3 regions of the Hoeflea sp. 108 genome follow, and region 1 is predicted to be linked to each of the others. Evidence: predicted binding sites of a transcription regulator. Region 1 holds the regulator's gene; each other region holds the start of a gene.
The links. The regulator LexA, encoded in region 1, represses DNA repair genes until DNA is damaged. The targets are predictions, from matches to a motif close to TGTTCNNNNTGTGTTCNG.
Positions count from the first base shown of each region.

Region 2: B015_RS0125465 (YifB family Mg chelatase-like AAA ATPase) is a predicted target of LexA. The motif match lies at 4,071-4,088, and genes of this name have one in related genera.
Region 3: parE (DNA topoisomerase IV subunit B) is a predicted target of LexA. The motif match lies at 1,861-1,878, and genes of this name have one in related genera.

Region 1 is NZ_KB890024.1:2,595,280-2,602,995, forward strand. It holds gene B015_RS0112750 (peptidylprolyl isomerase) at 1-259, shown strand, start outside; gene trpD (anthranilate phosphoribosyltransferase) at 256-1,266, shown strand; gene trpC (indole-3-glycerol phosphate synthase TrpC) at 1,271-2,083, shown strand; gene moaC (cyclic pyranopterin monophosphate synthase MoaC) at 2,085-2,567, shown strand; gene glp (gephyrin-like molybdotransferase Glp) at 2,568-3,773, shown strand; gene lexA (transcriptional repressor LexA) at 3,881-4,597, shown strand; gene B015_RS0112780 (ComEC/Rec2 family competence protein) at 4,772-7,318, opposite strand; gene gltX (glutamate--tRNA ligase) at 7,428-7,716, shown strand, end outside.
Region 2 is NZ_KB890024.1:5,120,364-5,128,079, reverse strand. It holds gene gshB (glutathione synthase) at 1-790, shown strand, start outside; gene cml (CmlA/FloR family chloramphenicol efflux MFS transporter) at 948-2,132, opposite strand; gene B015_RS0125470 (sensor domain-containing diguanylate cyclase) at 2,361-3,407, opposite strand; gene B015_RS0125465 (YifB family Mg chelatase-like AAA ATPase) at 4,180-5,712, shown strand; gene B015_RS0125460 (transglutaminase-like cysteine peptidase) at 5,892-6,461, opposite strand; gene B015_RS0125455 (polyhydroxyalkanoate depolymerase) at 7,083-7,716, opposite strand, start outside.
Region 3 is NZ_KB890024.1:2,248,103-2,255,818, reverse strand. It holds gene gcvP (aminomethyl-transferring glycine dehydrogenase) at 1-228, shown strand, start outside; gene B015_RS0111035 (GGDEF domain-containing protein) at 512-1,687, opposite strand; gene parE (DNA topoisomerase IV subunit B) at 1,946-4,006, shown strand; gene B015_RS0111025 (DUF2336 domain-containing protein) at 4,028-5,149, opposite strand; gene B015_RS0111020 (MaoC family dehydratase) at 5,299-5,748, shown strand; gene B015_RS0111015 (CoA ester lyase) at 5,748-6,623, shown strand; gene B015_RS0111010 (flavin reductase family protein) at 6,620-7,228, opposite strand; gene B015_RS0111005 (nitroreductase) at 7,233-7,716, opposite strand, start outside.

The sequences.
Region 1 (7,716 bases):
CATGTTCGAGATGGGCCAGGGCGGCACCGGCGTCGTGCCCTCGCCGACCGGCGACGGCCAGATCCTGTTCAAGATCGTCGAGGTGTTTGAGCCGGCCGGCGCCGATGCCAGCACGGTTCCGGCAGACGCGCAGAAGTCCTTCGCCACCGGCATGTCGGACGACCTGCTCGATCAGTTGGTGCAGCAACTGCAGGCCGAATACGGTGCAACCGTCAACCAGCAGGCCCTGGCCCGGGCAAGCACGGCACCGGCAAGATGAGCGCGCTGAAGCCCCATATCGCCAAGGTCGCAGCGGGAACGCCGCTCACCTTCGAGGAAGCACGCGATGCTTTCGACATCATCATGTCGGGCGAAGCGACGCCCGGCCAGATAGGCGGCTTCCTGATGGCGCTGCGCGTGCGCGGCGAAACCGTCAGCGAGATTTCGGGCGCCGTCGCCACGATGCGCGACAAGATGCTGCGCGTCGACGCACCTGCGGATGCCATCGACATCGTCGGCACCGGTGGTGACGGCTCGCACAGCGTCAACATCTCGACCGCATCGGCCTTCGTCATCGCCGGCGCGGGCGTGCCTGTGGCCAAACACGGCAATCGCGGCCTGTCGTCGCTGACAGGCGCTGCCGACGTGCTGACGGCGCTGGGCGTCAACATCGAGCTTACGCCCGAGGCCATCGGCCGATGCATCCACGAAGCAGGCGTCGGCTTCATGTTCGCGCCCGCGCATCATCCGGCAATGAAGCATGTCGGTGCGACACGCGTCGAACTCGGCACGCGCACCATCTTCAACCTGCTCGGCCCGCTCTCCAATCCGGCCGGCGTCGACCGCCAGCTCGTCGGCGTGTTCTCGCCCGAATGGATTGTTCCGGTCGCCGAGACGCTGAAGGAACTTGGCGCCGTCTCGACCTGGGTCGTTCATGGCGACGGCTATGACGAGATCACCACGACGGGCGAAACGCATGTCGCGGCCTTGGCCGACGGCAAGATCTCGACCTTCACGCTGACGCCCGAACAGGTCGGCCTCGCCAGGCACACGCGCGAAGAGCTGCGTGGCGGTGATTCCTCCTACAATGCGGCGGCATTGCGTGGCGTGATAGAGGGTGCCAAGGGTGCCTATCGCGACACGGTTCTGATGAATGCCGGCGCCGGCCTGGTTGTCGCCGGTAAGGTCGCAACCATTGGCGAAGGCATCAAGCTTGCCGCCGATGCGATCGACAGTGGCCGCGCCCGCGCCGTGCTCGACCGGCTGGTCGGCATCTCGAACGGATAGCACCATGGCCGACATCCTCCGCCGCATCGAAGCCTACAAGCGCGACGAGATCGCAGCTGCCAAGGCCCGCCTGCCGCTCGGCGAACTGCAGGCGCAGGCACGCGATGCCGACACGCCGCGCGGCTTCCTCAAGGCGCTGGAAGCCAAGCGCCGCGAGGGCCGTTTCGGGCTGATCGCCGAGATCAAGAAGGCGAGCCCGTCCAAGGGCTTGATCCGCGCCGATTTCGATCCGCCGTCGCTGGCTCAAGCCTATGCCGGGGGCGGCGCCGCCTGCCTTTCTGTCCTGACCGACACGCCGTCGTTCCAGGGCGCCCCGGAATTCCTCACCGCGGCGCGCAAGGCCTGCGCCCTGCCCGCGCTGCGCAAGGACTTCATGTTCGAGCCCTACCAGGTCTACGAAGCCCGTGCCTGGGGCGCGGACGCCATCCTGATAATCATGGCGAGCCTGAGCGACGACGATGCCAGCCGCCTCGAGGACACCGCCTTCGAGCTCGGCATGGATGCCCTGATCGAGGTGCATGACGAGGAAGAGACCGAGCGTGCGCTGAAGCTTGAATCGCGGCTCCTCGGCGTCAACAACCGTAACCTCAGGACCTTCGAGGTGAGCCTCACCACGTCGGAGCGGCTGGCGCCGATGGTGCCGGCGGATCGCGTTCTGGTCGGCGAAAGCGGCATCTTCACCCATGACGATTGTCTGCGGCTGGAGAAGTCGGGCATCGGCAGCTTCCTCGTCGGCGAAAGCCTGATGCGTCAGTCCGACGTGGCGGCAGCGACCCGCTTGCTGCTCGAAGGCGCGCAGCAAGCGGCCGGAGCCTGACATGGCAGCGGCGCTCACCCATATCGGTGCCGCGGGCGAAGCCAACATGGTCGATGTCGGCGACAAGGCCGAAACGACCCGCACGGCGATCGCCGAAGGCATGATCGCCATGCGGCCCGAGACGCTTGATCTAATCCTCTCCGGCAACGCCAAGAAGGGCGACGTGCTGGGCACAGCGCGCATTGCCGGCATCATGGCGGCCAAGCGCACGCATGAGCTGATCCCGCTCTGCCATCCGATCCTGCTGACCAAGGTGACGGTTGAGATCGAGCCGGACGAGACCCTGCCCGGCCTGCGCGTGACCGCACTTGCGCGCGTCACCGGCAAGACCGGCGTCGAGATGGAGGCGCTGACGGCTGCCTCAGTTGCCTGCCTGACCATCTACGACATGGCCAAGGCGGCCGACCGCGGCATGGTGATTTCAGGCATCCGGCTGATCGAAAAGACCGGCGGCAAGTCGGGCGACTTCAAGGCGACAGAATAGATGGCACTGCTGCCGGTCACCGAGGCTCTCGAACGCCTGCTTGAAGGTGCCGCACCCACCGGCACGGATCGGGTTACCCTGCACGAGGCAGCCGACCGCGTTCTGGCGGCACCGCTGTACGCCTTGCGCACCCAGCCGCCTTTCGACGCCTCCGCCATGGACGGCTATGCTGTCAGGGCAGCAGACATCGCCACGCTTCCGGCGAAACTTTCAGTCATCGGCCAGGCCCCGGCGGGACGACAATTCACCGGGACCGTCAGTACGGGACAGGCAGTGCGCATCTTCACCGGAGCGCCGGTTCCCGCGGGGGCGGACACCGTGGTGATCCAGGAAAACGCGCGTGATCTCGGCAATGGTGCGGTCGAAGTGCTGGAACCGACAGATCCCGGCCGCAACATTCGCCTCAGCGGCCTCGATTTCAGCGAAGGCGACCTCATCCTCGACGCCGGCCGCCTGCTCGATCCGGCAGCCCTCTCGCTGATCGCCTCCGCCAATCACCCCGACGTCCAGGTGGTGCGCGCACCACTGGTCGCGATCATCGCCACCGGCGACGAGCTTCTGCTGCCGGGTAGCACGCCCGGCCCCGACCAGATCATCTCGTCCAACGCCTATGGCGTCGCTGCAATTGCCCGCTCGATCGGCGCTCGTGTGCTCGACCTCGGCATAGCCGCCGACAGCACGGACGCCATCTCGGGGTTGGTCCAGAAAGCACTCGACGCCAAGGCCGATGTCATCGTCACACTGGGCGGTGCGTCCGTCGGCGACCACGACCTAGTGCATCGCGTGTTAACCGGCCTCGGCATGGATCTTTCGTTCTGGAAGATCGCCATGCGCCCCGGCAAACCGCTGATGTTTGGTCGCCTCGGCGCGACGCGCTGCGTCGGCCTGCCCGGCAATCCGGTCGCGAGCCTCATCTGCTCGCACATCTTCCTGAAGCCGCTGCTGGCAAAATTGGGCGGACGCTCTCACGTCGCCGACATCAGGGACGGTGTGCTCGATACGCCGATGCCGGCCAACGATCTGCGTCAGGATTTTGTCCGCGCTGTCGCACGCCAGACCCTTGATGGGCTCGTCGTCACGCCGTTTACGGTGCAGGATTCGTCCATGCTCCGGACGCTGGCCGACGCCAATTGCGCTGTTATCCGCGGCCCCTTTGCGGAACCGGCCGAATCCGGCAGTGCCTGCCGCGTGCTGATGCTGCGCTGAACAATCCCGCCGATAACCTTCACGAAATTTAAACAGTTGCGGAACACAACTGGAACAGATAGTGTTTGTTCCGGGTTTGTTTTTCTCGCGATTCCTTGGGGGCGGCGATGCTGACGCGCAAACAACATGAGCTTCTGCTGTTCATCCATGAGCGGTTGAAGGAGGCGGGCATCCCTCCATCCTTCGATGAAATGAAGGAAGCGCTCGACCTCGCCTCCAAGTCCGGCATCCATCGCCTGATCACCGCACTCGAGGAACGCGGCTTCATCCGCCGCCTGCCCAACAGGGCACGAGCGCTCGAAGTGCTGCGCCTGCCCGACTCGATTGCGCCCGGTCTCAACGCTGCCAGGAAGTTCTCGCCAAGCGTCATCGAAGGGTCGCTTGGCCGCAAGCCCGAGCCGTCGCGCCCGGCCGCTGCAAGCAACGACGACGATGCCGTGTCCGCCATTGCCATTCCAGTCATGGGACGGATCGCTGCGGGTGTGCCGATCGACGCGATCCAGCACCGGACACACACCATTTCGGTGCCGCCAGACATGATCATGGGCGGCGAGCACTATGCGCTTGAGGTCAAAGGCGACTCGATGATCGAGGCCGGCATTTTCGACGGCGACACTGTCATCATCCGGAATGCCAGTACCGCGAGCCCCGGCGAGATCGTCGTGGCCCTCGTCGACGACGAGGAGGCGACGCTGAAACGTTTCCGCCGCAAGGGCGCCTCGATCGCTCTGGAGGCAGCCAATCCCGCCTATGAGACCCGCATCTTCGGGCCAGACAGGGTCAAGGTGCAGGGCAAGCTCGTCGGGCTGATCCGCCGCTACTAGGGCAACTCCCAGAAGACGAAGCGTTTTCCGTCTCAAGTTGTGTAAGAGCAAAGACATTGAGCGTGGCCGCAATCCGAGGAGAGCGGAAATGGCGATGGTAGTCTTGAGATGCTTCGAGGCCGTATAGACCGCAGTTTCGAGCTTGCCGCATATGGCACGCTTGCCTGCGGTGGGCTATTCGGTCGTCGCGTTGTCTGGCTGTTTTCTCACCGCCTCTTGGCGATTGGGTGCAAGTCCCCTCGCCTCGCGGGAAAATTGGCGGTGCGCATGCCATGGCCGGTAGGGCTCGGTGATGGCATATTCGACCGATAGCACCGACGCGCCGCCCGCCACGACTGGCGTCAGATAGACCGCGGCGCTGCCCAGACGCGCCAGATCGCGCTTGGTCACTACGGTTGCGACCTGCCCGCCACAGACATCTCCAGCAGTCGCATCGTCGATGACGACGAGTGCAGCCGTTCGGCAGACTTGCCACGCCGCAGCAGCATTGGACGCGTGGACAACCGTCGCGCCGGATTGATGTCGAAGCGTGCACAAACCCGCGGAGCAGTGGAAGGCACTTGCGCCGGCGACGGTTTTGACGGCGTCCTCAGCTGGCGCAAGGCCTTTGGCCCGACCATTCGCAGGAAGGCTCTGCGGCGCGGCCCCAAAGCGTGGGCCATCGGCCGCCGGAGCTGCGGTCCCTCTGGTCTTCTCTGCATCCTGCGACGGCTTGCTAAGCTCTTCCACCGCCAACGCCCGCATCCAGTTGTCTGACGTGAACTGGTTTGGCCTTGGCCTGTTGACCGCGAGCTTGCCATCGTCGGTGGCGACGCCGACGAGGCGTCCATCTTCGGCCACGAGCACATCCGGCGACGGCGCGACGCCGATGACGAGCACGCCGGCCACGACGAATGGCACTGCGGCAAGGCGCAGCCAGGTCGTCGCCGTCGCAGCGACGACAAGGGCTATTGTCACCAGCACGACCGACCAGGTCGATACCAGCCCGACGGCGTCCAGCGGCGAGCGGTCGGAAATCCATTCGGCCATGGCGATCATGACGCGCAAACCGGCGCCCATGACATCGAGGAACGGCCCATCCAGTCCGAAGGGCATGGCTAGGCTGGCGAACACCGCGAACGGCATCACCAGCACCGATACGACAGGCATGACCGCCAGATTGGCGACGAGGCTGAGCGGCGACACACGCTGGAAATGCCAGGCGCCGAACACTGCCGTGGCGACACCGGCGATGATGGAGGTAGCGACAAGGCCGACTGTGGCGTTGCGCCCCCAGTGCCAGGCACGCGACCACAATGTCATCTCGCCAACAGGCTGTGCCTGCTCCTCACGGCGCTCGGACCACCAGCCATAGGCCCCGACGAGTGCTGCGGTGGCGGCAAACGACATCTGGAAGCTCGGACCGACCACCTCATGCGGCGACACCAGAATGACGATGATGGCGGAAATGGCGAGATTGCGCATCGTCAGCGCAGCACGATCAAACAGCACCGCAGTCAACATCACGGCCAGCATGACGAAGCTGCGCTGGGCCGCCACCTCTCCGCCCGAGATGAACAGATAGGCGGCAATGCCGACCAGGGCGACGACGGCGGCGTATTTCTTGACGGGATGCCGCGATGCGAAATCCGGGAAGGCGGCAAAGCCAAGACGCATAAGGAACATCACCGTGCCGGCAACCATCGCCATATGCAGGCCGGAGATCGAGATGATGTGATAGAGCCCTGTTCGGCGGAGAGCCTCATTGACATCTTCGGGGATGCCGCCACGCACGCCGACCACAAGTGCTGCCGCGATCTCGCCTTCGGCACCGCCAATACGCTGGCGGATGCGCTCAGCAACTCGGTCACGGGCATTCGCCACCCAGGCCAACATACTTTGAGTTGGCGTCTGCTCTGTCGTCGAGGCCGCCAGATCTGGCCCCTTCATGAAGAACCCGCTTGCGCCGATGCCGTCGAAATAGCTCTCGAAGGAAAAGTCGTAGCTGCCGGGGCGCACCGGCCCCGATGGCGGCATGAGCCTGGCGTAGCCCTGCACCGTCGAGCCGGCGACCAGACCTTCAGGCGCTTGGCGGGCGACGAGCCTTACCCTATCGGGGGCAAAACGCAGCCTGGGTCTCGCGGTCGTAGCCACATCGATGGTAAGGCGCAGACGCCCCTTGTCGAGATGGTCGATGTCCACCACCCTCCCGCTCAGGGTGGTCGAAACCTCGGCGCCGAGCATCTTTGTAGCCATCCTCATGGTTTCAACCTTGGCGGCGACCAGGCCGAGCGCCATGCAGGCCCAGGCCGCTAGTCCGAGATGGACGATCCTGCGCGACCGGGCCAGCACGCAAAGCGCAAGCATGAGCCCGAACGCCGCCACGAGAGGCAGCAGCTCGGGCTCATTGCGCAGGTTGAAATAGATCAACGCGCCCAGGGCGAGGAAGACCGGGACCAGCATGAATGCCGCACCGCGTTCGAGCTCGGCCTCGACGGCAAGCTGAACCCGAGCGGTTCGCAGCCTCCTGGCCAGATCCGATCCAGCCAGCCACAGACGATCCGAGACGTCCCCGAAGAGGGTTGGGGCCGTGGCTTCCGCGGCATTGCCGGGCGCGTCGGGCAGTCGTTCGGGCGCTGGGATCAAAGTCGGAAGCGCAGCCGGACGGTTCAGCAAGTCGCGCTCGCTGACCTCCACCGCCGGACTTTCTCCGGCCTGCCCCTCCCGCACCCGGTCGCCCATCGGGCCTGCCTCTTGCGCCCCTGACCTTCTATGCTACATCAACGCCACCGAAACACCATGCGCCGCCGGTCCTCCGGCCGGGCGACGCCATGCTTCCTTGGAATCTGCTATGTCCGTCGTCACCCGCTTCGCCCCCTCGCCCACCGGCTATCTGCATATCGGTGGTGCGCGTACCGCCCTGTTCAACTGGCTCTATGCCCACCACACCGGCGGCAAGATGCTGCTGCGCATCGAGGATACCGACCGCGAACGCTCGACCGATGCTGCAACCGCCGCGATCCTCGAGGGCCTGACCTGGCTGGGACTCACCTGGGAAGGTGCGCCCATCTCGCAGTTCGAGCGCGCCCCGCGCCACCGCGAAGTGGCCGAGGAACTCGTTCGCATGGGCAAGGCCTATT
Region 2 (7,716 bases), 2.5 Mb from region 1:
CTTCGCCCGCATCGAGAAACTCGAAGTGCGCGACATCAAGGGCGACCACTTCACCCTCGGCGAGCCTGTCCGCACCGACCTGTCGGAGATGGACGTGATCCTTTTGCGCCAGGATCCGCCCTTCGACATGAACTACATCACCACCACCCACATGCTCGAGCGCATCCACCCCAGGACTCTCGTCGTCAACGACCCGGCCTGGGTGCGCAACAGCCCGGAAAAGATTTTCGTCACCGAATTCGCCGACCTGATGCCGGAGACGCTGATCACCAAGGACCCGCAAGAGGTGGCCGCCTTCCGCAAAGAGTTCGGCGACATCATCGTCAAGCCGCTCTACGGCAATGGCGGCGCCGGCATCTTCCACCTGCACGAGGCCGACCGGAACCTGTCGTCGCTGCTCGAAATGTTCGGCCAACTGTTCCGCGAGCCCTACATCGTCCAGCGCTACCTCAAGGACGTGCGCAAGGGCGACAAGCGCATCATCCTGATCGACGGCGAACCCGCCGGCGCCATCAACCGCGTGCCGGCCGAGCACGACGCCCGCTCCAACATGCATGCCGGCGGCCGCGCCGAGAAGACCGAGCTCACTGCCCGCGAGCTTGAAATCTGTGCCCGCATCGGCCCGTCGCTGCGTGAACGCGGCTTCATCCTCGTCGGCATCGACGTCATCGGCGACTATATGACCGAGATCAACGTGACCTCGCCGACCGGTATCCGCGAGGTCAAGAAATTCGGCGGCGCCGACATCGCAGCCCTGTTCTGGGATGCGGTGGAGAAGAAGCGGGCCTGAGCGGCCTGCTATCGCCTGACCATCGGAGCCGCGCCAAGGCCTCGCCTACAGCGCTAGCGCAATTCCTGGACGAGCGCGGATGGGATTCCGCAAGCGAAGAGCCTGCCGGTGTCGGCGCGAAACCGGAACCGGTATCGCCCGACACCAGCCGAGTGCGCTAGTGTCTCCCGAGCCACCTCAACCCGCACAGCGTCACGGCCGCCATGACCGCGCAATAGGCAGCGAGCGGCCAGGCCGTGTCGCCTCCGAGCGCGACCACGACAAGCGTGCCGACAATGCCGACGATCAGGCTCTCGACACAGAAGTAGAGCGCCACCGCCGCGCCTGCGGCATCGCCGAACGCCTCTAGCGCGCCGTTCGCCGTCACCGCGCCGGCGAAGACGATGCCGACCGAGATCACCCACATCGGCACGACGAAGGTCAGGAACGACGGTTCGGCGAACGACTGCCCAAGCCCCAGCAGCGCTGAGCCGAGGAAAAGCATGGCCATGCCCCTGGCGAGACTGCCTGATATGCCCCAGCGCGCCACGAACAGTTTGGCGAAGCGCGTTGTGGCTATCATCGCAACCGCCGCAGTGGCGAAGGCCAGGCTGAAGCCGAGCTGCGAATAGCCGGCCCTGTCGATAAGAACGCGCGGCGCCGTCGAGAAGAACACGAAAAACGCCCCCATCGCCGCGCTGAAGCCGAGCGTGTAGACCCAGAAGGCAGGGCTTTTCAGGATCGTCGAGAAAGCCGGCCGTGACTGGGCCGTCTCGGGTCGCGTCTCGTGCCAGTGCGGCAGCGCGTTCAGCACGGCCGCTACAGCAAGGATGCCGAGCACGGCGAAGATCGCCTGCCAGCCAAGACTTTCGGCAATCAGCGCGCCTGCGATCGGACCGAGTGCCGGCACGCAGGCCAGCATGGCGCTGAACAGGCTGTAGATGACCGCGCCCTCCGGTCGCTCGGCATAAACGTCGCGCACGGTGGCGAAGGTGGCGACAAGCGCCGCCGATGCGCCCAAAGCCTGGACGACACGCAGGGCAACGAACAGCTGCGCCGACGTGGTGACGGCAAGCAACAACGAAGCAACGGCGAACAGGACTGCGCCCGATATCAGCACCGGGCGGCGGCCGATACGATCGGAGACCGGGCCGAAAACGACCTGGCCCAGCCCGAGCACGATCATGTAGAGGCTCAGCGTCAGCTGGACCACGTCAGGTGTCGTGCTGAGCATTGCGGGCATCGCCGGCACGACCGGCAGATAGATGTCCATAGCCAGCGAGGCCAGGATGTCGAAAGGCGCCATCAACAGTAGCGCCGCGGGTAGGGAATGGCCCCAGGTGGAAAAATTTCGATTGGGCATGACAAAGCATCCGCTCAAATGAATTTCATATGGCGGCGATCTGCCACTTCGCATGTCTGGATGAGGGGGCAGGGCGCCGCAACAACGTATCGGGTGTTGTTGCGGCCTATCTGTCTGCGGACTTGGTGGTGCCCATGTCGATGTCGCGATTGCTCGCGTGCCCTGCAAATACTGTGATGGCGAACTAGCAGGCCAGCGGGTCCAGAACAAGCCTTGGCATGGTGCTGCTCACGCAGCGCGCGGATTGGGCAGGCTTGCGAGGCTATCGGGCTTGAAGATGCGGAAGGTGTTCCGGCCCGCAGCCTTGGCGGCATAAAGCGCGGTGTCGGCGCTGACCAGCAATTCGGGCAGCGTCGCGCCCTCGATCAGGGCGATGCCGACCGAAGCGCCAAGCTTCAGGGAATTGCCGCGATAGTCGAGGGGCTTGCCAAGCCTGTCGATGATCTGGCGGGCGAGCTCGGAGATCGAGGCCAGATCGAGATCCGGACCTGTCAGCACGGCAAACTCGTCGCCGCCGATCCGGGCAACAAGTTCCATGCCGGCGCAAGCATCTTCGAGACGCCGGGACACCTGCCTGAGGCATTCGTCGCCCACGGCATGGCCAAAGCTGTCATTAACCTGCTTGAAGCCATCGAGATCGACAAGCAGCAGCGCCGCCGGGGCAGGGCAGTCGGGCTGGCTGGCGGTCAGCCCGGCCAGCCTCGACTGGAACTGGCTTCGGTTGGCGAGGCCGGTCATGACGTCGAACTCGGCGAGATAGCGTGTCTGGTCGCCGAGGATTTTCTCCTCGGTGATGTCCTGCTTCATGCCGAAGATGCGCACGGCGACCCCATCTTCGCATTCGACGGTTGCGGTGATCCGTATCCAGCGGCGATTGCCCTTCACCGTAACGATCTCGGCATCGAGGCTGAAGCCGGTGCGTTCGGCGATGGCCCTGCTGCGCCGGGCGTGCAGCTCCGCCACGGACTCGGCAGTGTAGCATTGAAGTGTCTGTCTGCGATCGACCGCCGAGCCGCGCGGCAGGTCAAAGATGTCGTAAACGACATCGGTCCAGTGCAGGGCCTCGTCGGCAAGGTTGCATTGCCACACGCCGATGCGGGCGGCGGCTGACGAGCGGTCGAAGATCTTCTGCGAATGCGCCAACGAGACTGCCTGTTCGCGGATCAGCGCCGCCTGCGCCTCAAGCTTCGCCTCGAGTTCAGCGATGCGGTCGGCCGAGCGCCTGCGCGCGCTGCCCAATCGTCCGATCTGTCGCCTGACCAAGATCGCCCCCATGAAGATCTACTGTCTTCCATCGATATATTCGCGCACGAGCACTTAACATTTTCTATCAAGGCATGGCGCCGAGGCCAGCCGCGCCTCGCCCTGCATCGAGCTAGATCGAATGGTCTAGGCAGACGCCCCAGCGGCAGAACTCTGTGGAAATCTCTCCCCCAATACATATCAGGTGATATAGACCAAAGCATCTACACCAGATTGCCGAGTGCAACACGTCGCAACTTTTGGTTATTGCCTGACGTGGGGTTAACTGGGCGTAAATGAAATGTCTGTTCTGCCAACTGAAGCGCTGCCGAGGGTACGTCCGGCGGCAATAGCATCCCTTGTGTTCACCTGCCTTTGGTGGGGCACACTCTTTATCGTCGCCGAGCGGCCGATCTGGCTCTGGTAGCCAAAAGGACGCCGCGCTCTCCCGCTGGCTGGGAAGCGCAAGAGCCGACGCACCCAAACAGGATCGGCCAATTGGTTTCAGCGTGTGTCGAGCTACAACCTTCGGGTCCAATAAGCGCTTCAATAGCCTCCTGACCCGCCTCGCGATCCCACTGCGGAAACTCGCGCTCGCGCCAGAGGTATTGACCGGCAATAGATCGGCCTTGGAGGCCTGCCCCGTCACCTGAAGTGACCACCCGGCGCGGTATCGAGTAGCCACGACGGCGCAGATGTTCCCTAATTGTTCTTGCGCACCCCTGCAATCTATGCTTGTCTCCAGCAAGGTCGATGACGACCTGACCGCGCCGGCTAGGGATGATGACCGGCGCAAGGGGGCGGCATGGTTTCGCATGTGCGTACTGTTGCATTCCAGGGCATCGAGGCGGTTCCCGTCGATGTGCAGGTGATGGTGGCGCCGGGCAAGGTCGGTATCTCGATCGTCGGCCTGCCCGACAAGGCTGTCGCTGAAAGCCGAGAGCGGGTGCAGGCAGCGCTTCACGCCTCGGGCCTAGCGATGCCGGCCAAGAAAGTGACTGTCAATCTCGCCCCGGCCGACCTCCCCAAGGAGGGCAGCCATTATGATCTGCCGATTGCTCTCGGGCTGATGGCGGCGCTGGGTGCCGTGCCCGGCGACGCGCTCGCCGCCTATGTCGTGCTCGGCGAATTGTCGCTCGACGGCACCATTGCCTCAGTGGCCGGCGCCCTGCCAGCCGCGATCGGGGCAAATGCCGAGGGCATGGGGCTGATCTGTCCCGCCGGCTGCGGACCCGAGGCCGCCTGGGCCGGTGCCGACATCGATATTCTTGCGCCGCGCAGCCTTATTGCCATCGCCAATCATTTCCGGGGCACGCAGGTTTTGTCGCGGCCCGAACCCGGCATCCGCGCACCTAGTGCCGGCCTGCCCGACCTCGCCGACATTAAGGGCCAGGAGAGCGCCAAGCGGGCGCTCGAGGTGGCTGCGGCCGGCGGGCACAACCTTCTGTTCGTCGGCCCGCCCGGCGCCGGCAAGTCGATGCTGGCGGCGCGCCTGCCCTCGATCCTGCCGCCTCTCGCCCCCAAGGAGCTGCTCGAGGTCTCGATGATCGCCTCCATTGGCGGCGAGCTGGCCGAGGGCCGGCTGACCGACCGGCGGCCGTTCCGCGCGCCGCATCATTCGGCCTCGATGGCAGCGATGGTCGGCGGCGGGCTCAAGGCCCGGCCCGGCGAGGTCTCGCTCGCCCACCATGGCGTGCTGTTCCTCGACGAGCTTCCCGAGTTTTCACCGCAGGTGCTCGATTCATTGCGGCAGCCGCTGGAAACCGGCGAATGCATGATCGCGCGCGTCAACCACCGCGTCACCTATCCGGCCCGCATTCAGCTCGTCGCCGCCATGAATCCGTGCCGGTGCGGCATGGCCGGCGAACCCGGTTACCGCTGCCTGCGTGGCCCGCGCTGCCAGTCGGACTATCAGGCGCGTATTTCGGGGCCGCTGCTCGACCGCATCGACCTGCGCATCGAGGTGCCGGCGGTGTCGGCTGTGGATTTGATCCGCACCGGCAATTCCGAAGCGAGCGCCGATGTCGCAGCACGCGTCGCTCGCGCCCGCAAGATCCAGCGCGAGCGGCTCGAGGGCCTGGGCATCGCCGGCGCCACGACCAACGCCCAATGCTCGGCCGGGATCGTCGAGGACATCGCCGTGCCCGACGCGGGCGGGCTCGCGCTGCTGCGGGACGCCAGCGAAAAGCTCGGCTTTTCCGCCCGCGCCTACCACCGCGTGCTCAAGGTCGCGCGCACCCTCGCCGACCTCGACGCCAGCGAAACCGTTGGCCGCATCCATCTCGCCGAGGCGATTTCCTACCGCATCTCGTCCGAGCGCATGGCCCAGGCGGCGTAGGCATCGGTGGGCGGCACGTGAGGCGCCACCGTCTGTCTGCATGACCGATCCGGTCTGCGGCTGTGGGACGTAAGGTTGATCTTGGCGCGTTGGGCGCATCGTCGCTGACACGCCAAGCTCCGAGCTGCGCCAGCGCGCAAGCGTGCCTACGGAAATCGTTCCGGTCTTCGAGACAATCCCTAGCGGACGGAGCCGACCAGCGTGGTCTGGCCTTCGCGGATCGAGACCCAGCGGCCGGTGTTTTCAGTCGACTGGCGCTTGAGGTAGTTGTAGCCGGTCTCGTCCCAGGGGCGCACGGCGTCAGTCAGGTTATCGAGGATGAACTCGCCCTGCGAGGTTCTGACGGTCAGCACCGCATGGCCTTCGCCGTCGGGCTTGCGCACCACGGTAATCAGCAGATTGGCCAGCGACACGCCTTCGCGGTTCAGCATGCGCCGCTTTTCCAGCACATAGTCCTCGCAGTCGCCGACGCCCTTGTCGGGATAGGCCCAGACCTCGTCACGACCGTAGATGTCGATGTCGTTCATCGGCTTGACCGCCGCATTGACCGACACGTTGATGGCGACGATCTTGCGCCACAGGGCACCGCTCAGCTGCTCGGGGCCGGGATCGCGCTGCTTGATCGAGCACTCGCTGGGGTTGAGGCGGCAGAAATCGTAGTGGCCGATCGGCTGCGAGGTCAGCCCGCCGGTGACCATCGGCTGCGAACCGGCGAAAGCGGCACCCGAAGACAGGACGACGCCTGCCATCAGCCCCAGAACCACACCGGCTCGCCCCGCCGCGTACCGTACGCCTGCTGCGGAAATCATCTGCCCCGCCCGCCCCTTTACATCGTTAATAAAACGTTAAGATCGGGAGGCCTGTCGAGTCAATGAAAGCCGGCCAGAGACTGGAGTTATGGTTACCGCCGGGCGGCTCGCCGCGACTATTGTGCAACAGCACCGGGCCGACAGGTCGGCCAACACTCACGATGGCCGTCCGGAAAATTATACATATTCAGCTAGTTAGCTGATCGCTTGCCCTACACCCGCCGCCTGGGACGCCAAGGTCGTCGCGGACTGCCACACCCGGACGGTTCGCCGGGAGCACCGACCTTGTGGAAAAACCCGCGCTCACGAAATACTCCCCTGGATCGGCACCGCTTCCCGCGCCTGTCCTGAAAAAGGGCTGTGTCCGGCGTTGCCGGTGGACAGGCTGGCGACGCCGAGGAGAGAGGCTGCTCGGCAACGTGAGCGCCAAGCACGCGTTCCCTGGCCGGCCGGCGAATCCGCCCCAAAGACCAACGCTGAAACGAAAAAGGGCTGCACGCAAAGGTGCAACCCTTTGAAAGCACTTTGGGCGCAACAGTCCATCGGGCAAGCCCCGACGGCTCAGCCCTTGGCCGAGCGCACCAGCCGCGGCTTGGCACCCTTGCGCGAAGCAGTACCGTGGCTCGCCATGAAGTCGGCGATGCGCGGCACGATCTCGGCGCGGAAGCGCGAGCCGTTGAAGACGCCGTAATGGCCGACGGCCGGCTGCATGTAATGCGCCTTCATCTCTTGCGGGATGTTGGTGCAGAGGTCGTGCGCCGCCTGCGTCTGGCCGAGGCCGGAGATGTCGTCATTCTCGCCTTCGACCGTGAACAGCGCCACGTTGCGGATGGCGGTGAGATCGACCGGCTCGCCGCGGTGGGTCATCTCGCCCTTGGGCAGCGCATGGCGAATGAACACGGTGTCCACGGTCTGAAGGTAGAACTCGGCGGTCAGGTCCATCACCGCCAGATATTCGTCGTAGAAGTCGCGATGCTTCTCGGCGCCGTCGCCGTCGTTCTTCACCAGGTGCATGAAGAAGTCCTTGTGGGCGATGATATGCCGGTCGAGGTTCATGCTCATGAAACCCGACAGCTGCAGGAAGCCCGGATAGACATCGCGGCCAAAGCCGGGCGCCGGCCACGGCACCTGCATGACGACATTGTCGCGGAACCAGTCGAGCGACTTCTGCTCGGCAAGCTGGTTGACGGCGGTG
Region 3 (7,716 bases), 350 kb from region 1:
CCTAGGGATGACAATCCGCTGATCAACGCCCCGCACACGGCAACCGAGACGCTAGCAGGCGAATGGAAGCACCCCTATTCGCGTCTCGAAGCGGCCTACCCCGGCGGCGATCCCGACACGACTGCCAAGTACTGGTCTCCAGTGTCGCGCATCGACAACGTCGCCGGTGACCGCAACCTGGTCTGCTCGTGCCCGCCGCTGACGGAATATCTCGGCGCCGCCGAGTAATTTCGACGGCAAACACTTTATCGGCGGCGTTCCTCACGGGCGCCGCCGATTTGATTCATGACGTTGCCGGACAGGTTTTGGACGGGACACGATCGGCGGCGGCTCAGCGCAAACATCTATGATCAATGCGGCCGCAGCCTGCGCCTTCCAGGTCGTTAGGCCTAAGCCAGCCTGTCGGAACTGCCCCATCGCAGACCGGCGATCTGGCAGCCCCCCCGGGGTTGGTCCGACTGTGATCCCAAGTGGGACGGAGAACACTTGGCTCTCCGACGAGAAAACAGCCTTAGGCGAACAAAAGTTCCGGCTCGCGGTAACCTTCACTGTCGGCGGTCTCGGCTGTTGCAACGCGGTTGCGGCCGGCGCGTTTTGCAGCGTAGAGCGCCGCGTCTGCGCCAAGCAGCATCTGCTCAACCGTCCGCATCTCGCCGTCGCCGAAACAGACGCCGACGCTGACCGTGCTGCGGAGCGGGCCGAGCTTGGTGCCGACGACCTCTGCGCCGAAGGACGCGCCGACCTTGCGGAGGATTTCGTAGGCCTCCAGCGCGCTCATTCCGGACATGACGATCGCGAACTCCTCGCCACCAAGCCTGAAGACCTCGACGTCGTCATTCGCGTAGCGCCTGACGACATCGGCGAAACGCTGCAAAACCCGGTCGCCCACGGCATGGCCGAAAACATCATTGGTGCGCTTGAAGTGGTCGAGGTCGACCATGGCCAGCGCCATGTGCTGCCCAAAGCTGGTGTCACCATGCAGCGAATTGAGTGCCCGGCGGTTCATCAACCCCGTCAGCGGATCGGTTAGCGTTTCCTCGGTCAGCCTGCTCTGGGTGCGCAGATGATGGAAAGAGATCGTGAGTGCCCCAAGGGCCGTCATGCAGGCGACGACGACGACAGTGTTCACGTCCTCGGCCCAGTTATGAGGCACGCTGCCAAGTGTCCATTGCTTCTGCTGGATGATGACGAAGGCACACAGTGCGAAGGATATGGCGCTGCTGCCGGTGAGCAGCGACACCGGCGCGAGCACGCGGCGGTCGACATCCTTGCAGGTCCAGAATGCGGTCGCCGTCATGATCAGGATACCAGTGACCGCCGAATAGGCGATGATAAAGCCGATGCCATCAAGGCCGAACGCTGTCACCACGACCGTCAGCGCGATGATCGCAGCGATCGGCAGCGCCGCGGGTTTCGACCAGCCACGCTCGATGTATTGGTCGGCGGCAGCGAAGACGACAAAGAAGCCGGCGACGAGCAACGCCAGCATTGCCGGCCCGAGCCAGGGTGAGGCATCGCGTCCGTAAAGCCAAAAGGCGATGACATGGGTGACGAGAAGTAGTATTCCGACCGCCATCGTGAGAACGAAACGGGACTGACGCGCCGTCAGCCAGATCGCGACGAGCGTTCCGCTCAGACACGCACCGGACAGGGCCGTGGCGAGCAACAAGGAACCGAAGTCAAGCACGGGGGCGCGGCCTTCCTGATGTCCGAATGTTCGGGCAGCAGTTATTGGGCAATACAGGTTAGCCGCAACCTTACAAACCCGCTTCCGTCGCCGCCCAACCGCGGCGATTTCGGATAGCGTTTACGAATGGTTGCACCCTCACGGCCAATTCGGACATATCGAACGGGCCGGGGACGAACAGATCAGGAACTATTGCCAGACCGTCAAAACTGGCAAACTCGACCAAGTGATTCGCAGCTCGGAAAAATCGTATTGAGCATGGACGACAACAGCGACCTTTTCGGCAATCTCGGCAATCAGCCCGCACGTCCCGTGTCCCGTCCGGCCGACCCGCTGGTCGCAGCCGCTGCGGCGGCAAAGCGCCCTGCTCCGGTCAAGGATGCCAGCGACAGCTACAGCGCGGCCGACATCGAGGTTCTCGAAGGGCTGGAGCCGGTGCGTCGCCGTCCGGGCATGTATATCGGCGGCACCGACGAAAAGGCGCTGCACCATCTTTTCGCTGAGGTCATCGACAACTCGATGGACGAGGCCGTGGCCGGCCACGCGACCTTCATTGAGGTCGAGCTCGACGCCGAGGGCTTTCTCACGGTCACCGACAACGGCCGCGGCATCCCCGTCGATCCGCATCCGAAGTTCAAGGACAAGTCGGCGCTCGAGGTCATCATGACCACGCTGCATGCCGGCGGCAAGTTCGATTCCAAGGTCTACGAAACCTCGGGCGGTCTGCACGGCGTCGGCGTCTCCGTGGTCAACGCGCTGTCCGACCAACTCGAAGTCGAGGTGGCGCGCAACCGCAAACTGTTCCGTCAGCGTTTTTCGCGCGGCGTCCCGCAGGGCGGATTGGAAAGTCTCGGCGACGTCCAAAACAGGCGCGGCACCAAAGTACGCTTCCACCCCGATCCCGACATTTTCGGCAAGGGTGCGCATTTCGAGCCGGCCCGCATCTGCAAGATGGCCCGCTCCAAGGCCTATCTGTTCGGTGGCGTCGAAATCCGCTGGAGCTGCGATCCGGCACTCATCAAGGAAAAGGACGAAACGCCGACCAAAGCGGTGTTCCATTTCCCCGGTGGCCTCGGCGACTATCTCAAGGCTTCTCTCGGCAACGAGATGCAGGTCACGCGCGAGATCTTCGCGGGCAAGAGCGACAAGCAGAGCGGCCACGGTTCGGTCGAATGGGCCGTCACCTGGTTTGGCGGCGACGGTTTCGTCAATTCCTACTGCAACACCATCCCGACCGGCGACGGCGGCACCCATGAGATGGGCTTCCGCAACGTGCTGACGCGCGGCCTGCGCGCCTATGCCGACCTCGTTGGCAACAAGCGCGCCTCGATCGTCACCAGTGAAGACGTGATGATCTCGGCAGCCGGCATGCTGTCGGTGTTCATCCGCGAGCCTGAGTTCGTCGGCCAGACCAAGGACAAGCTGGCGACAGTCGAGGCCATGCGCATCGTCGAGACAGCGCTCCGCGATCCGTTCGACCACTGGCTTGCCGACAATCCCCAGGAAGCCTCGAAGCTGCTCGACTGGGTGATCGCGCGCGCCGACGAGCGCGTGCGCCGCCGCCAGGAAAAGGAAGTGTCGCGCAAGAGCGCCGTGCGCAAGCTGCGCCTGCCCGGCAAGCTGGCCGACTGTACACAGAACGCGGCAGCGGGCGCAGAGCTGTTCATCGTCGAGGGTGACTCGGCAGGCGGATCGGCCAAGCAGGCGCGCGACCGCTCGATGCAGGCGATCCTGCCGCTGCGTGGCAAGATCCTCAACGTCGCCAGCGCCGGCAACGACAAGCTGGCGTCCAACCAGCTGATCGGCGACCTGATCCAGGCGCTGGGCTGCGGCACGCGCTCGAAATACCGCGAAGAAGACCTGCGCTACGACCGCGTCATCATCATGACCGACGCCGACGTCGACGGTGCCCACATCGCCTCGCTGCTGATCACCTTCTTCTATCAGGAGATGCCCGAGCTGGTCCGTGGCGGACACCTCTATATGGCGGTGCCGCCGCTCTATTCGATCCGCCAGGGCGGCAAGGTGGCTTACGCCCGCGACGACGCCCATAAGGACGAATTGCTGAAGACCGAATTCACCGGGCGCGGCAAGGTCGAGATCGGCCGTTTCAAGGGCCTTGGCGAGATGATGGCCTCGCAGCTCAAGGAAACGACGATGGACCCGAAGAAGCGCACGCTGCTGCAGGTCGAGGTCAATGAAAGCGAAGACGACACCAAGAATGCCGTCGATGCACTGATGGGCACCAAGCCGGAATTGCGCTTCCGCTTCATCCAGGAACGCGCCGAGTTTGCAGCTGCGGACGCTCTCGATATCTGATCGAGGGCGAACCGTCCGTCGTCAGGCGGCCGCTATCGCCAAGGCGTGACCCCTGGCGTTTTCGCGCAGGGCGTCGAGATGGATCGACTTGACCAGGCTGGCCAGTTCGCCTTCCGCACCCTGGCCGCCAAGCTCTTTCAGCATCAGCCAACTGACTTCCTGTGCACCGGCAACGCGGCGGCCGTTGGCTACCTCGCGCCAGACTTTCAGCGCGCGCAAGATGATCGCGTGCGTCGCGTCGGCCAGGCCGGCGGCGCGGAACAATGCCGTCAGGGCGACGTCCTGCCCGCTCGAGAGCAGCGCCCTCACCCGCTGTTCATCGCGTCCGGTGAGCACAACCAGCGCCGCACCAAAGAAATCGACCTTGCCGTGCGCCAGCACACGGATGATGAAGCTCGCGGTCAGATCGCCGCGCAGGCGCAGATGTTCGACCAGTGCCGCCTGCTCCTTGGCACTTGTACCTTCGATCAGGGTCAGCGAAGCCTTGACGCAGGCGTCGCGCATCACCCGGTCGGCGCGGGCAGTGCCCATCAGCGCCATGACCAGCGGCGACGCCTTGAGCGCCTCACCCAGCTTGACCAGCAGCAGGTGCCGACAATCGGACGGCAGGCGCGGATCGGCGACAAGCGCCTCGCGCAGGCTTGCGTCATGGCCGAAGCGCTCGGCCATGCGGCGGAAGCTCAGCGAGGCGATTTCGGCACCATAGTTGCGGACCAGGGTCACGCAAGCCCTGGCTTCCCCCACCTCGGCGATGGCCGCCGCGAGCGACATGGAGACGTAAGGTCGGTCGGCAATGAGGTTCTGGACCGCCGGCGAACCGGCAGCGACACGATCGATCAGGTCGGAATCGGTAAGCAGCGGCGACCGCGCCAACACCATGGCGGCAACATCAGGCTGGTCGGAAGCAAGTGCCGATATGATCTGCAGGGGCGCGTTGGCGCTCATCGACAGTGCTTCGGCGAGCGCCTGACGAACCTTCGGCGATGGATCGTCAAGCAGCAACGTGAGGGCGGCCTCGGCGGCACAGCGGTCCTCGAACGGCAGTTCGCGCCCCACATAAGCGCTGGCAAGCGCAGCGGCGGCAGCGGCGCGTTCGCCCACCTTCGCCGTATCGATCCATTTGAGGAAATGCGAAACGACCATCCGCTCTTCTTCACCCCCGGCAGCATGTGCCCCAACCCAGCATGACCCTAGGAACAAAAGGTTTACGAACGGTTCACCATATCCGTTAACCCGCTTGCCGGCTGTCGTGGCAGCGCCTATCAAGCCGATGATAACAGGAGGATGTGTCGATGGCCGGTCTCTATCTCGAGGAATTCAAAGTCGGCCAACTCATCCGCCACCAACTCACCAAGACCGTCACCGAGAGCGACAACATGCTGTTCTCGACGATGACGCTGAACGCCCAGCCACTGCACATCGATTTCGATTTCGCCGCCAAGAGCGAATGGGGCAAGCCGCTGGTCAATTCGCTGTTCACGCTCGGTCTGATGATCGGCATTTCGGTGCACGACACCACGCTTGGCACCACCATCGGCAATCTCGGTATGACCGAGACGATCTTCCCTCACCCGGTCTTCCACGGCGACACCATCCGCGTCGAGACCGAGGTGCTTTCGGTGCGCGAATCGAAGTCCAAGACCGATCGCGGCATCGTCGAATTCGAACATCGCGCCTACAATCAGGACGGTGCCCTGGTTGCCAAGTGCCGGCGGCAGGCCATGATGAAGAAGGCTGCCTGATGCGGTCGCTGCTGTTTGTTCCTGCTGATTCGGAGAAGAAGCTCGCGCGCGGCTTCGCCTCGGGCGCCGATGTCGTCATCGTCGATCTCGAGGATTCGGTCGCACCGCAGAACAAGGCGCATGCGCGCGCCATTGCCGCCGACTTCATCGCCAACACGCGAAACGATGCCAAGGCGACCATCTATGTCAGGGTCAACGATCTCGGCACCGGTATGACCGACGACGACCTGCGCGCCATCATCCCGGTCGGGCCGCACGGCATCATGCTGCCCAAGTCGAATTCGGGCGTCGACGTTCAGCACCTCTCGGCCAAGCTTCGGGTCCACGAGGCCGAGAGCGGCCTGCCCGACGGGTCGACAAGGATCATACCGATCATCACCGAGACGGCCGCAGGCGTGCTCGCCACCGGCACATATGCCGGTGCAAGTGCCCGCCTTGCCGGCCTGACTTGGGGGGCGGAAGACCTGTCGGCCGCCATCGGCGCACGTGCAGCCCGCGATGAATCGGGCCGCTACACCGATGTCTTCAGGCTGGCGCGCGCGATGACCATCCTTGGGGCTACGGCTGCAGACACCGCCGCCATCGACACCGTGTTCGTCAATTTCCGAGACCCCGCTGCCTTGCGAGTGGAATGCATCGACGCTGAGCGCGACGGTTTTACCGCCAAGATGGCGATCCATCCGGACCAGGTCGCCGTCATCAACGAGGCGTTCACGCCGACATCAGAGGCAGTGGCCCGTGCGGCAGCAGTCGTTGCGGCATTCGAAGAAGCCGGCAATCCCGGGGTCGTCGGCATCGATGGCAAGATGTATGACCGGCCGCATCTCAGGCTCGCCCAGCGGCTGCTGGCCCGGGCGCGCGCCGCTGGCGTCTAGCTATCTTCCCAGCGCGGGCGTCGCATCGAGAAGACGGCATCCACGGTCGAGTAGTCCATGTAGCCAAGGCGGGCGACGTTGCCGGCCTTGACCGCATCGAACAGCCCATCCGTCAGGAACGCCTCGTCGATGTGGATGCCAACCACCTCGCCAATGACCACGATCGGGCCGGCTTCCTTGCCATCGAGCCCCTTGGGCCGGAATATCTCCGTGACCTTGCACTCAAGTGCCGCAGGTGCTTCGGCGACACGAGGCGGCGCCACCAGCCGTGAAGGTGCCGCCGTCAGCCCGGCGTAGTCGAATTCGCTTGTGCCGCGAGGCGCGTTGACCGAACTGCGGTTCATCTTCTCGGAAAGGTCACGCCCGACGATGTTGGCGACGAATTCACGGGTCTCGCCGGCAAAGGTGGCGCTATCCTTCTGGCCCTCGGATGAAAACCACACCAGCGGCGGCTTGCCTGAAAGCGCATTAAAAAAGGAATAGGGCGCGAGGTTCAGCGCCCCATCCTTGGCGACCGTCGAAATCCAGCCGATCGGCCGCGGCGCAACCAGCGCCTTGAACGGATCATGTGGCAGGCCGTGGCCCTTCGACGGTTCATAGAACATCTGCTCAGCCTTCCCAGGGACCGGAATAATCGGCGTAGAGCTTGCTCACATCGGGGCGCGGACGCTCCTGCCCTGCGCCCTCGTAGGAGCCAATGTGGACGAAGCCCACGACGCGCTCATGCGGCGCAAGGCCAAGCAAGGTCCTTCCTTCCTCGGAATCCGAATACCAGTTGGTGATCAGGTTGGTGCCGTAGCCCAGCGCGTTCGCCGCGGTGATCAGGTTCATCGCAGCCATGCCGCCGGACAGGAACATCTCCCACTGCGGGATCTTCGGGTTTTCCTTGGGGCTGGAGACGACGCCGATGACCAGCGGCGCGCGCGAGAAGCGGGCAAGCTCCTGGTTGCGGCGGCCCTCCGGCAGCGGCCCTTCGCGGCGTTCGGCGAGTTCGGCCAGTTGCTTGCCGATCTCGACGCGAACGTCGCCGCGATAGAGGATGAAGCGCCAGGGCTCCAGTCGGCCATGGTCGGGCACGCGGGCGGCGGCGCGC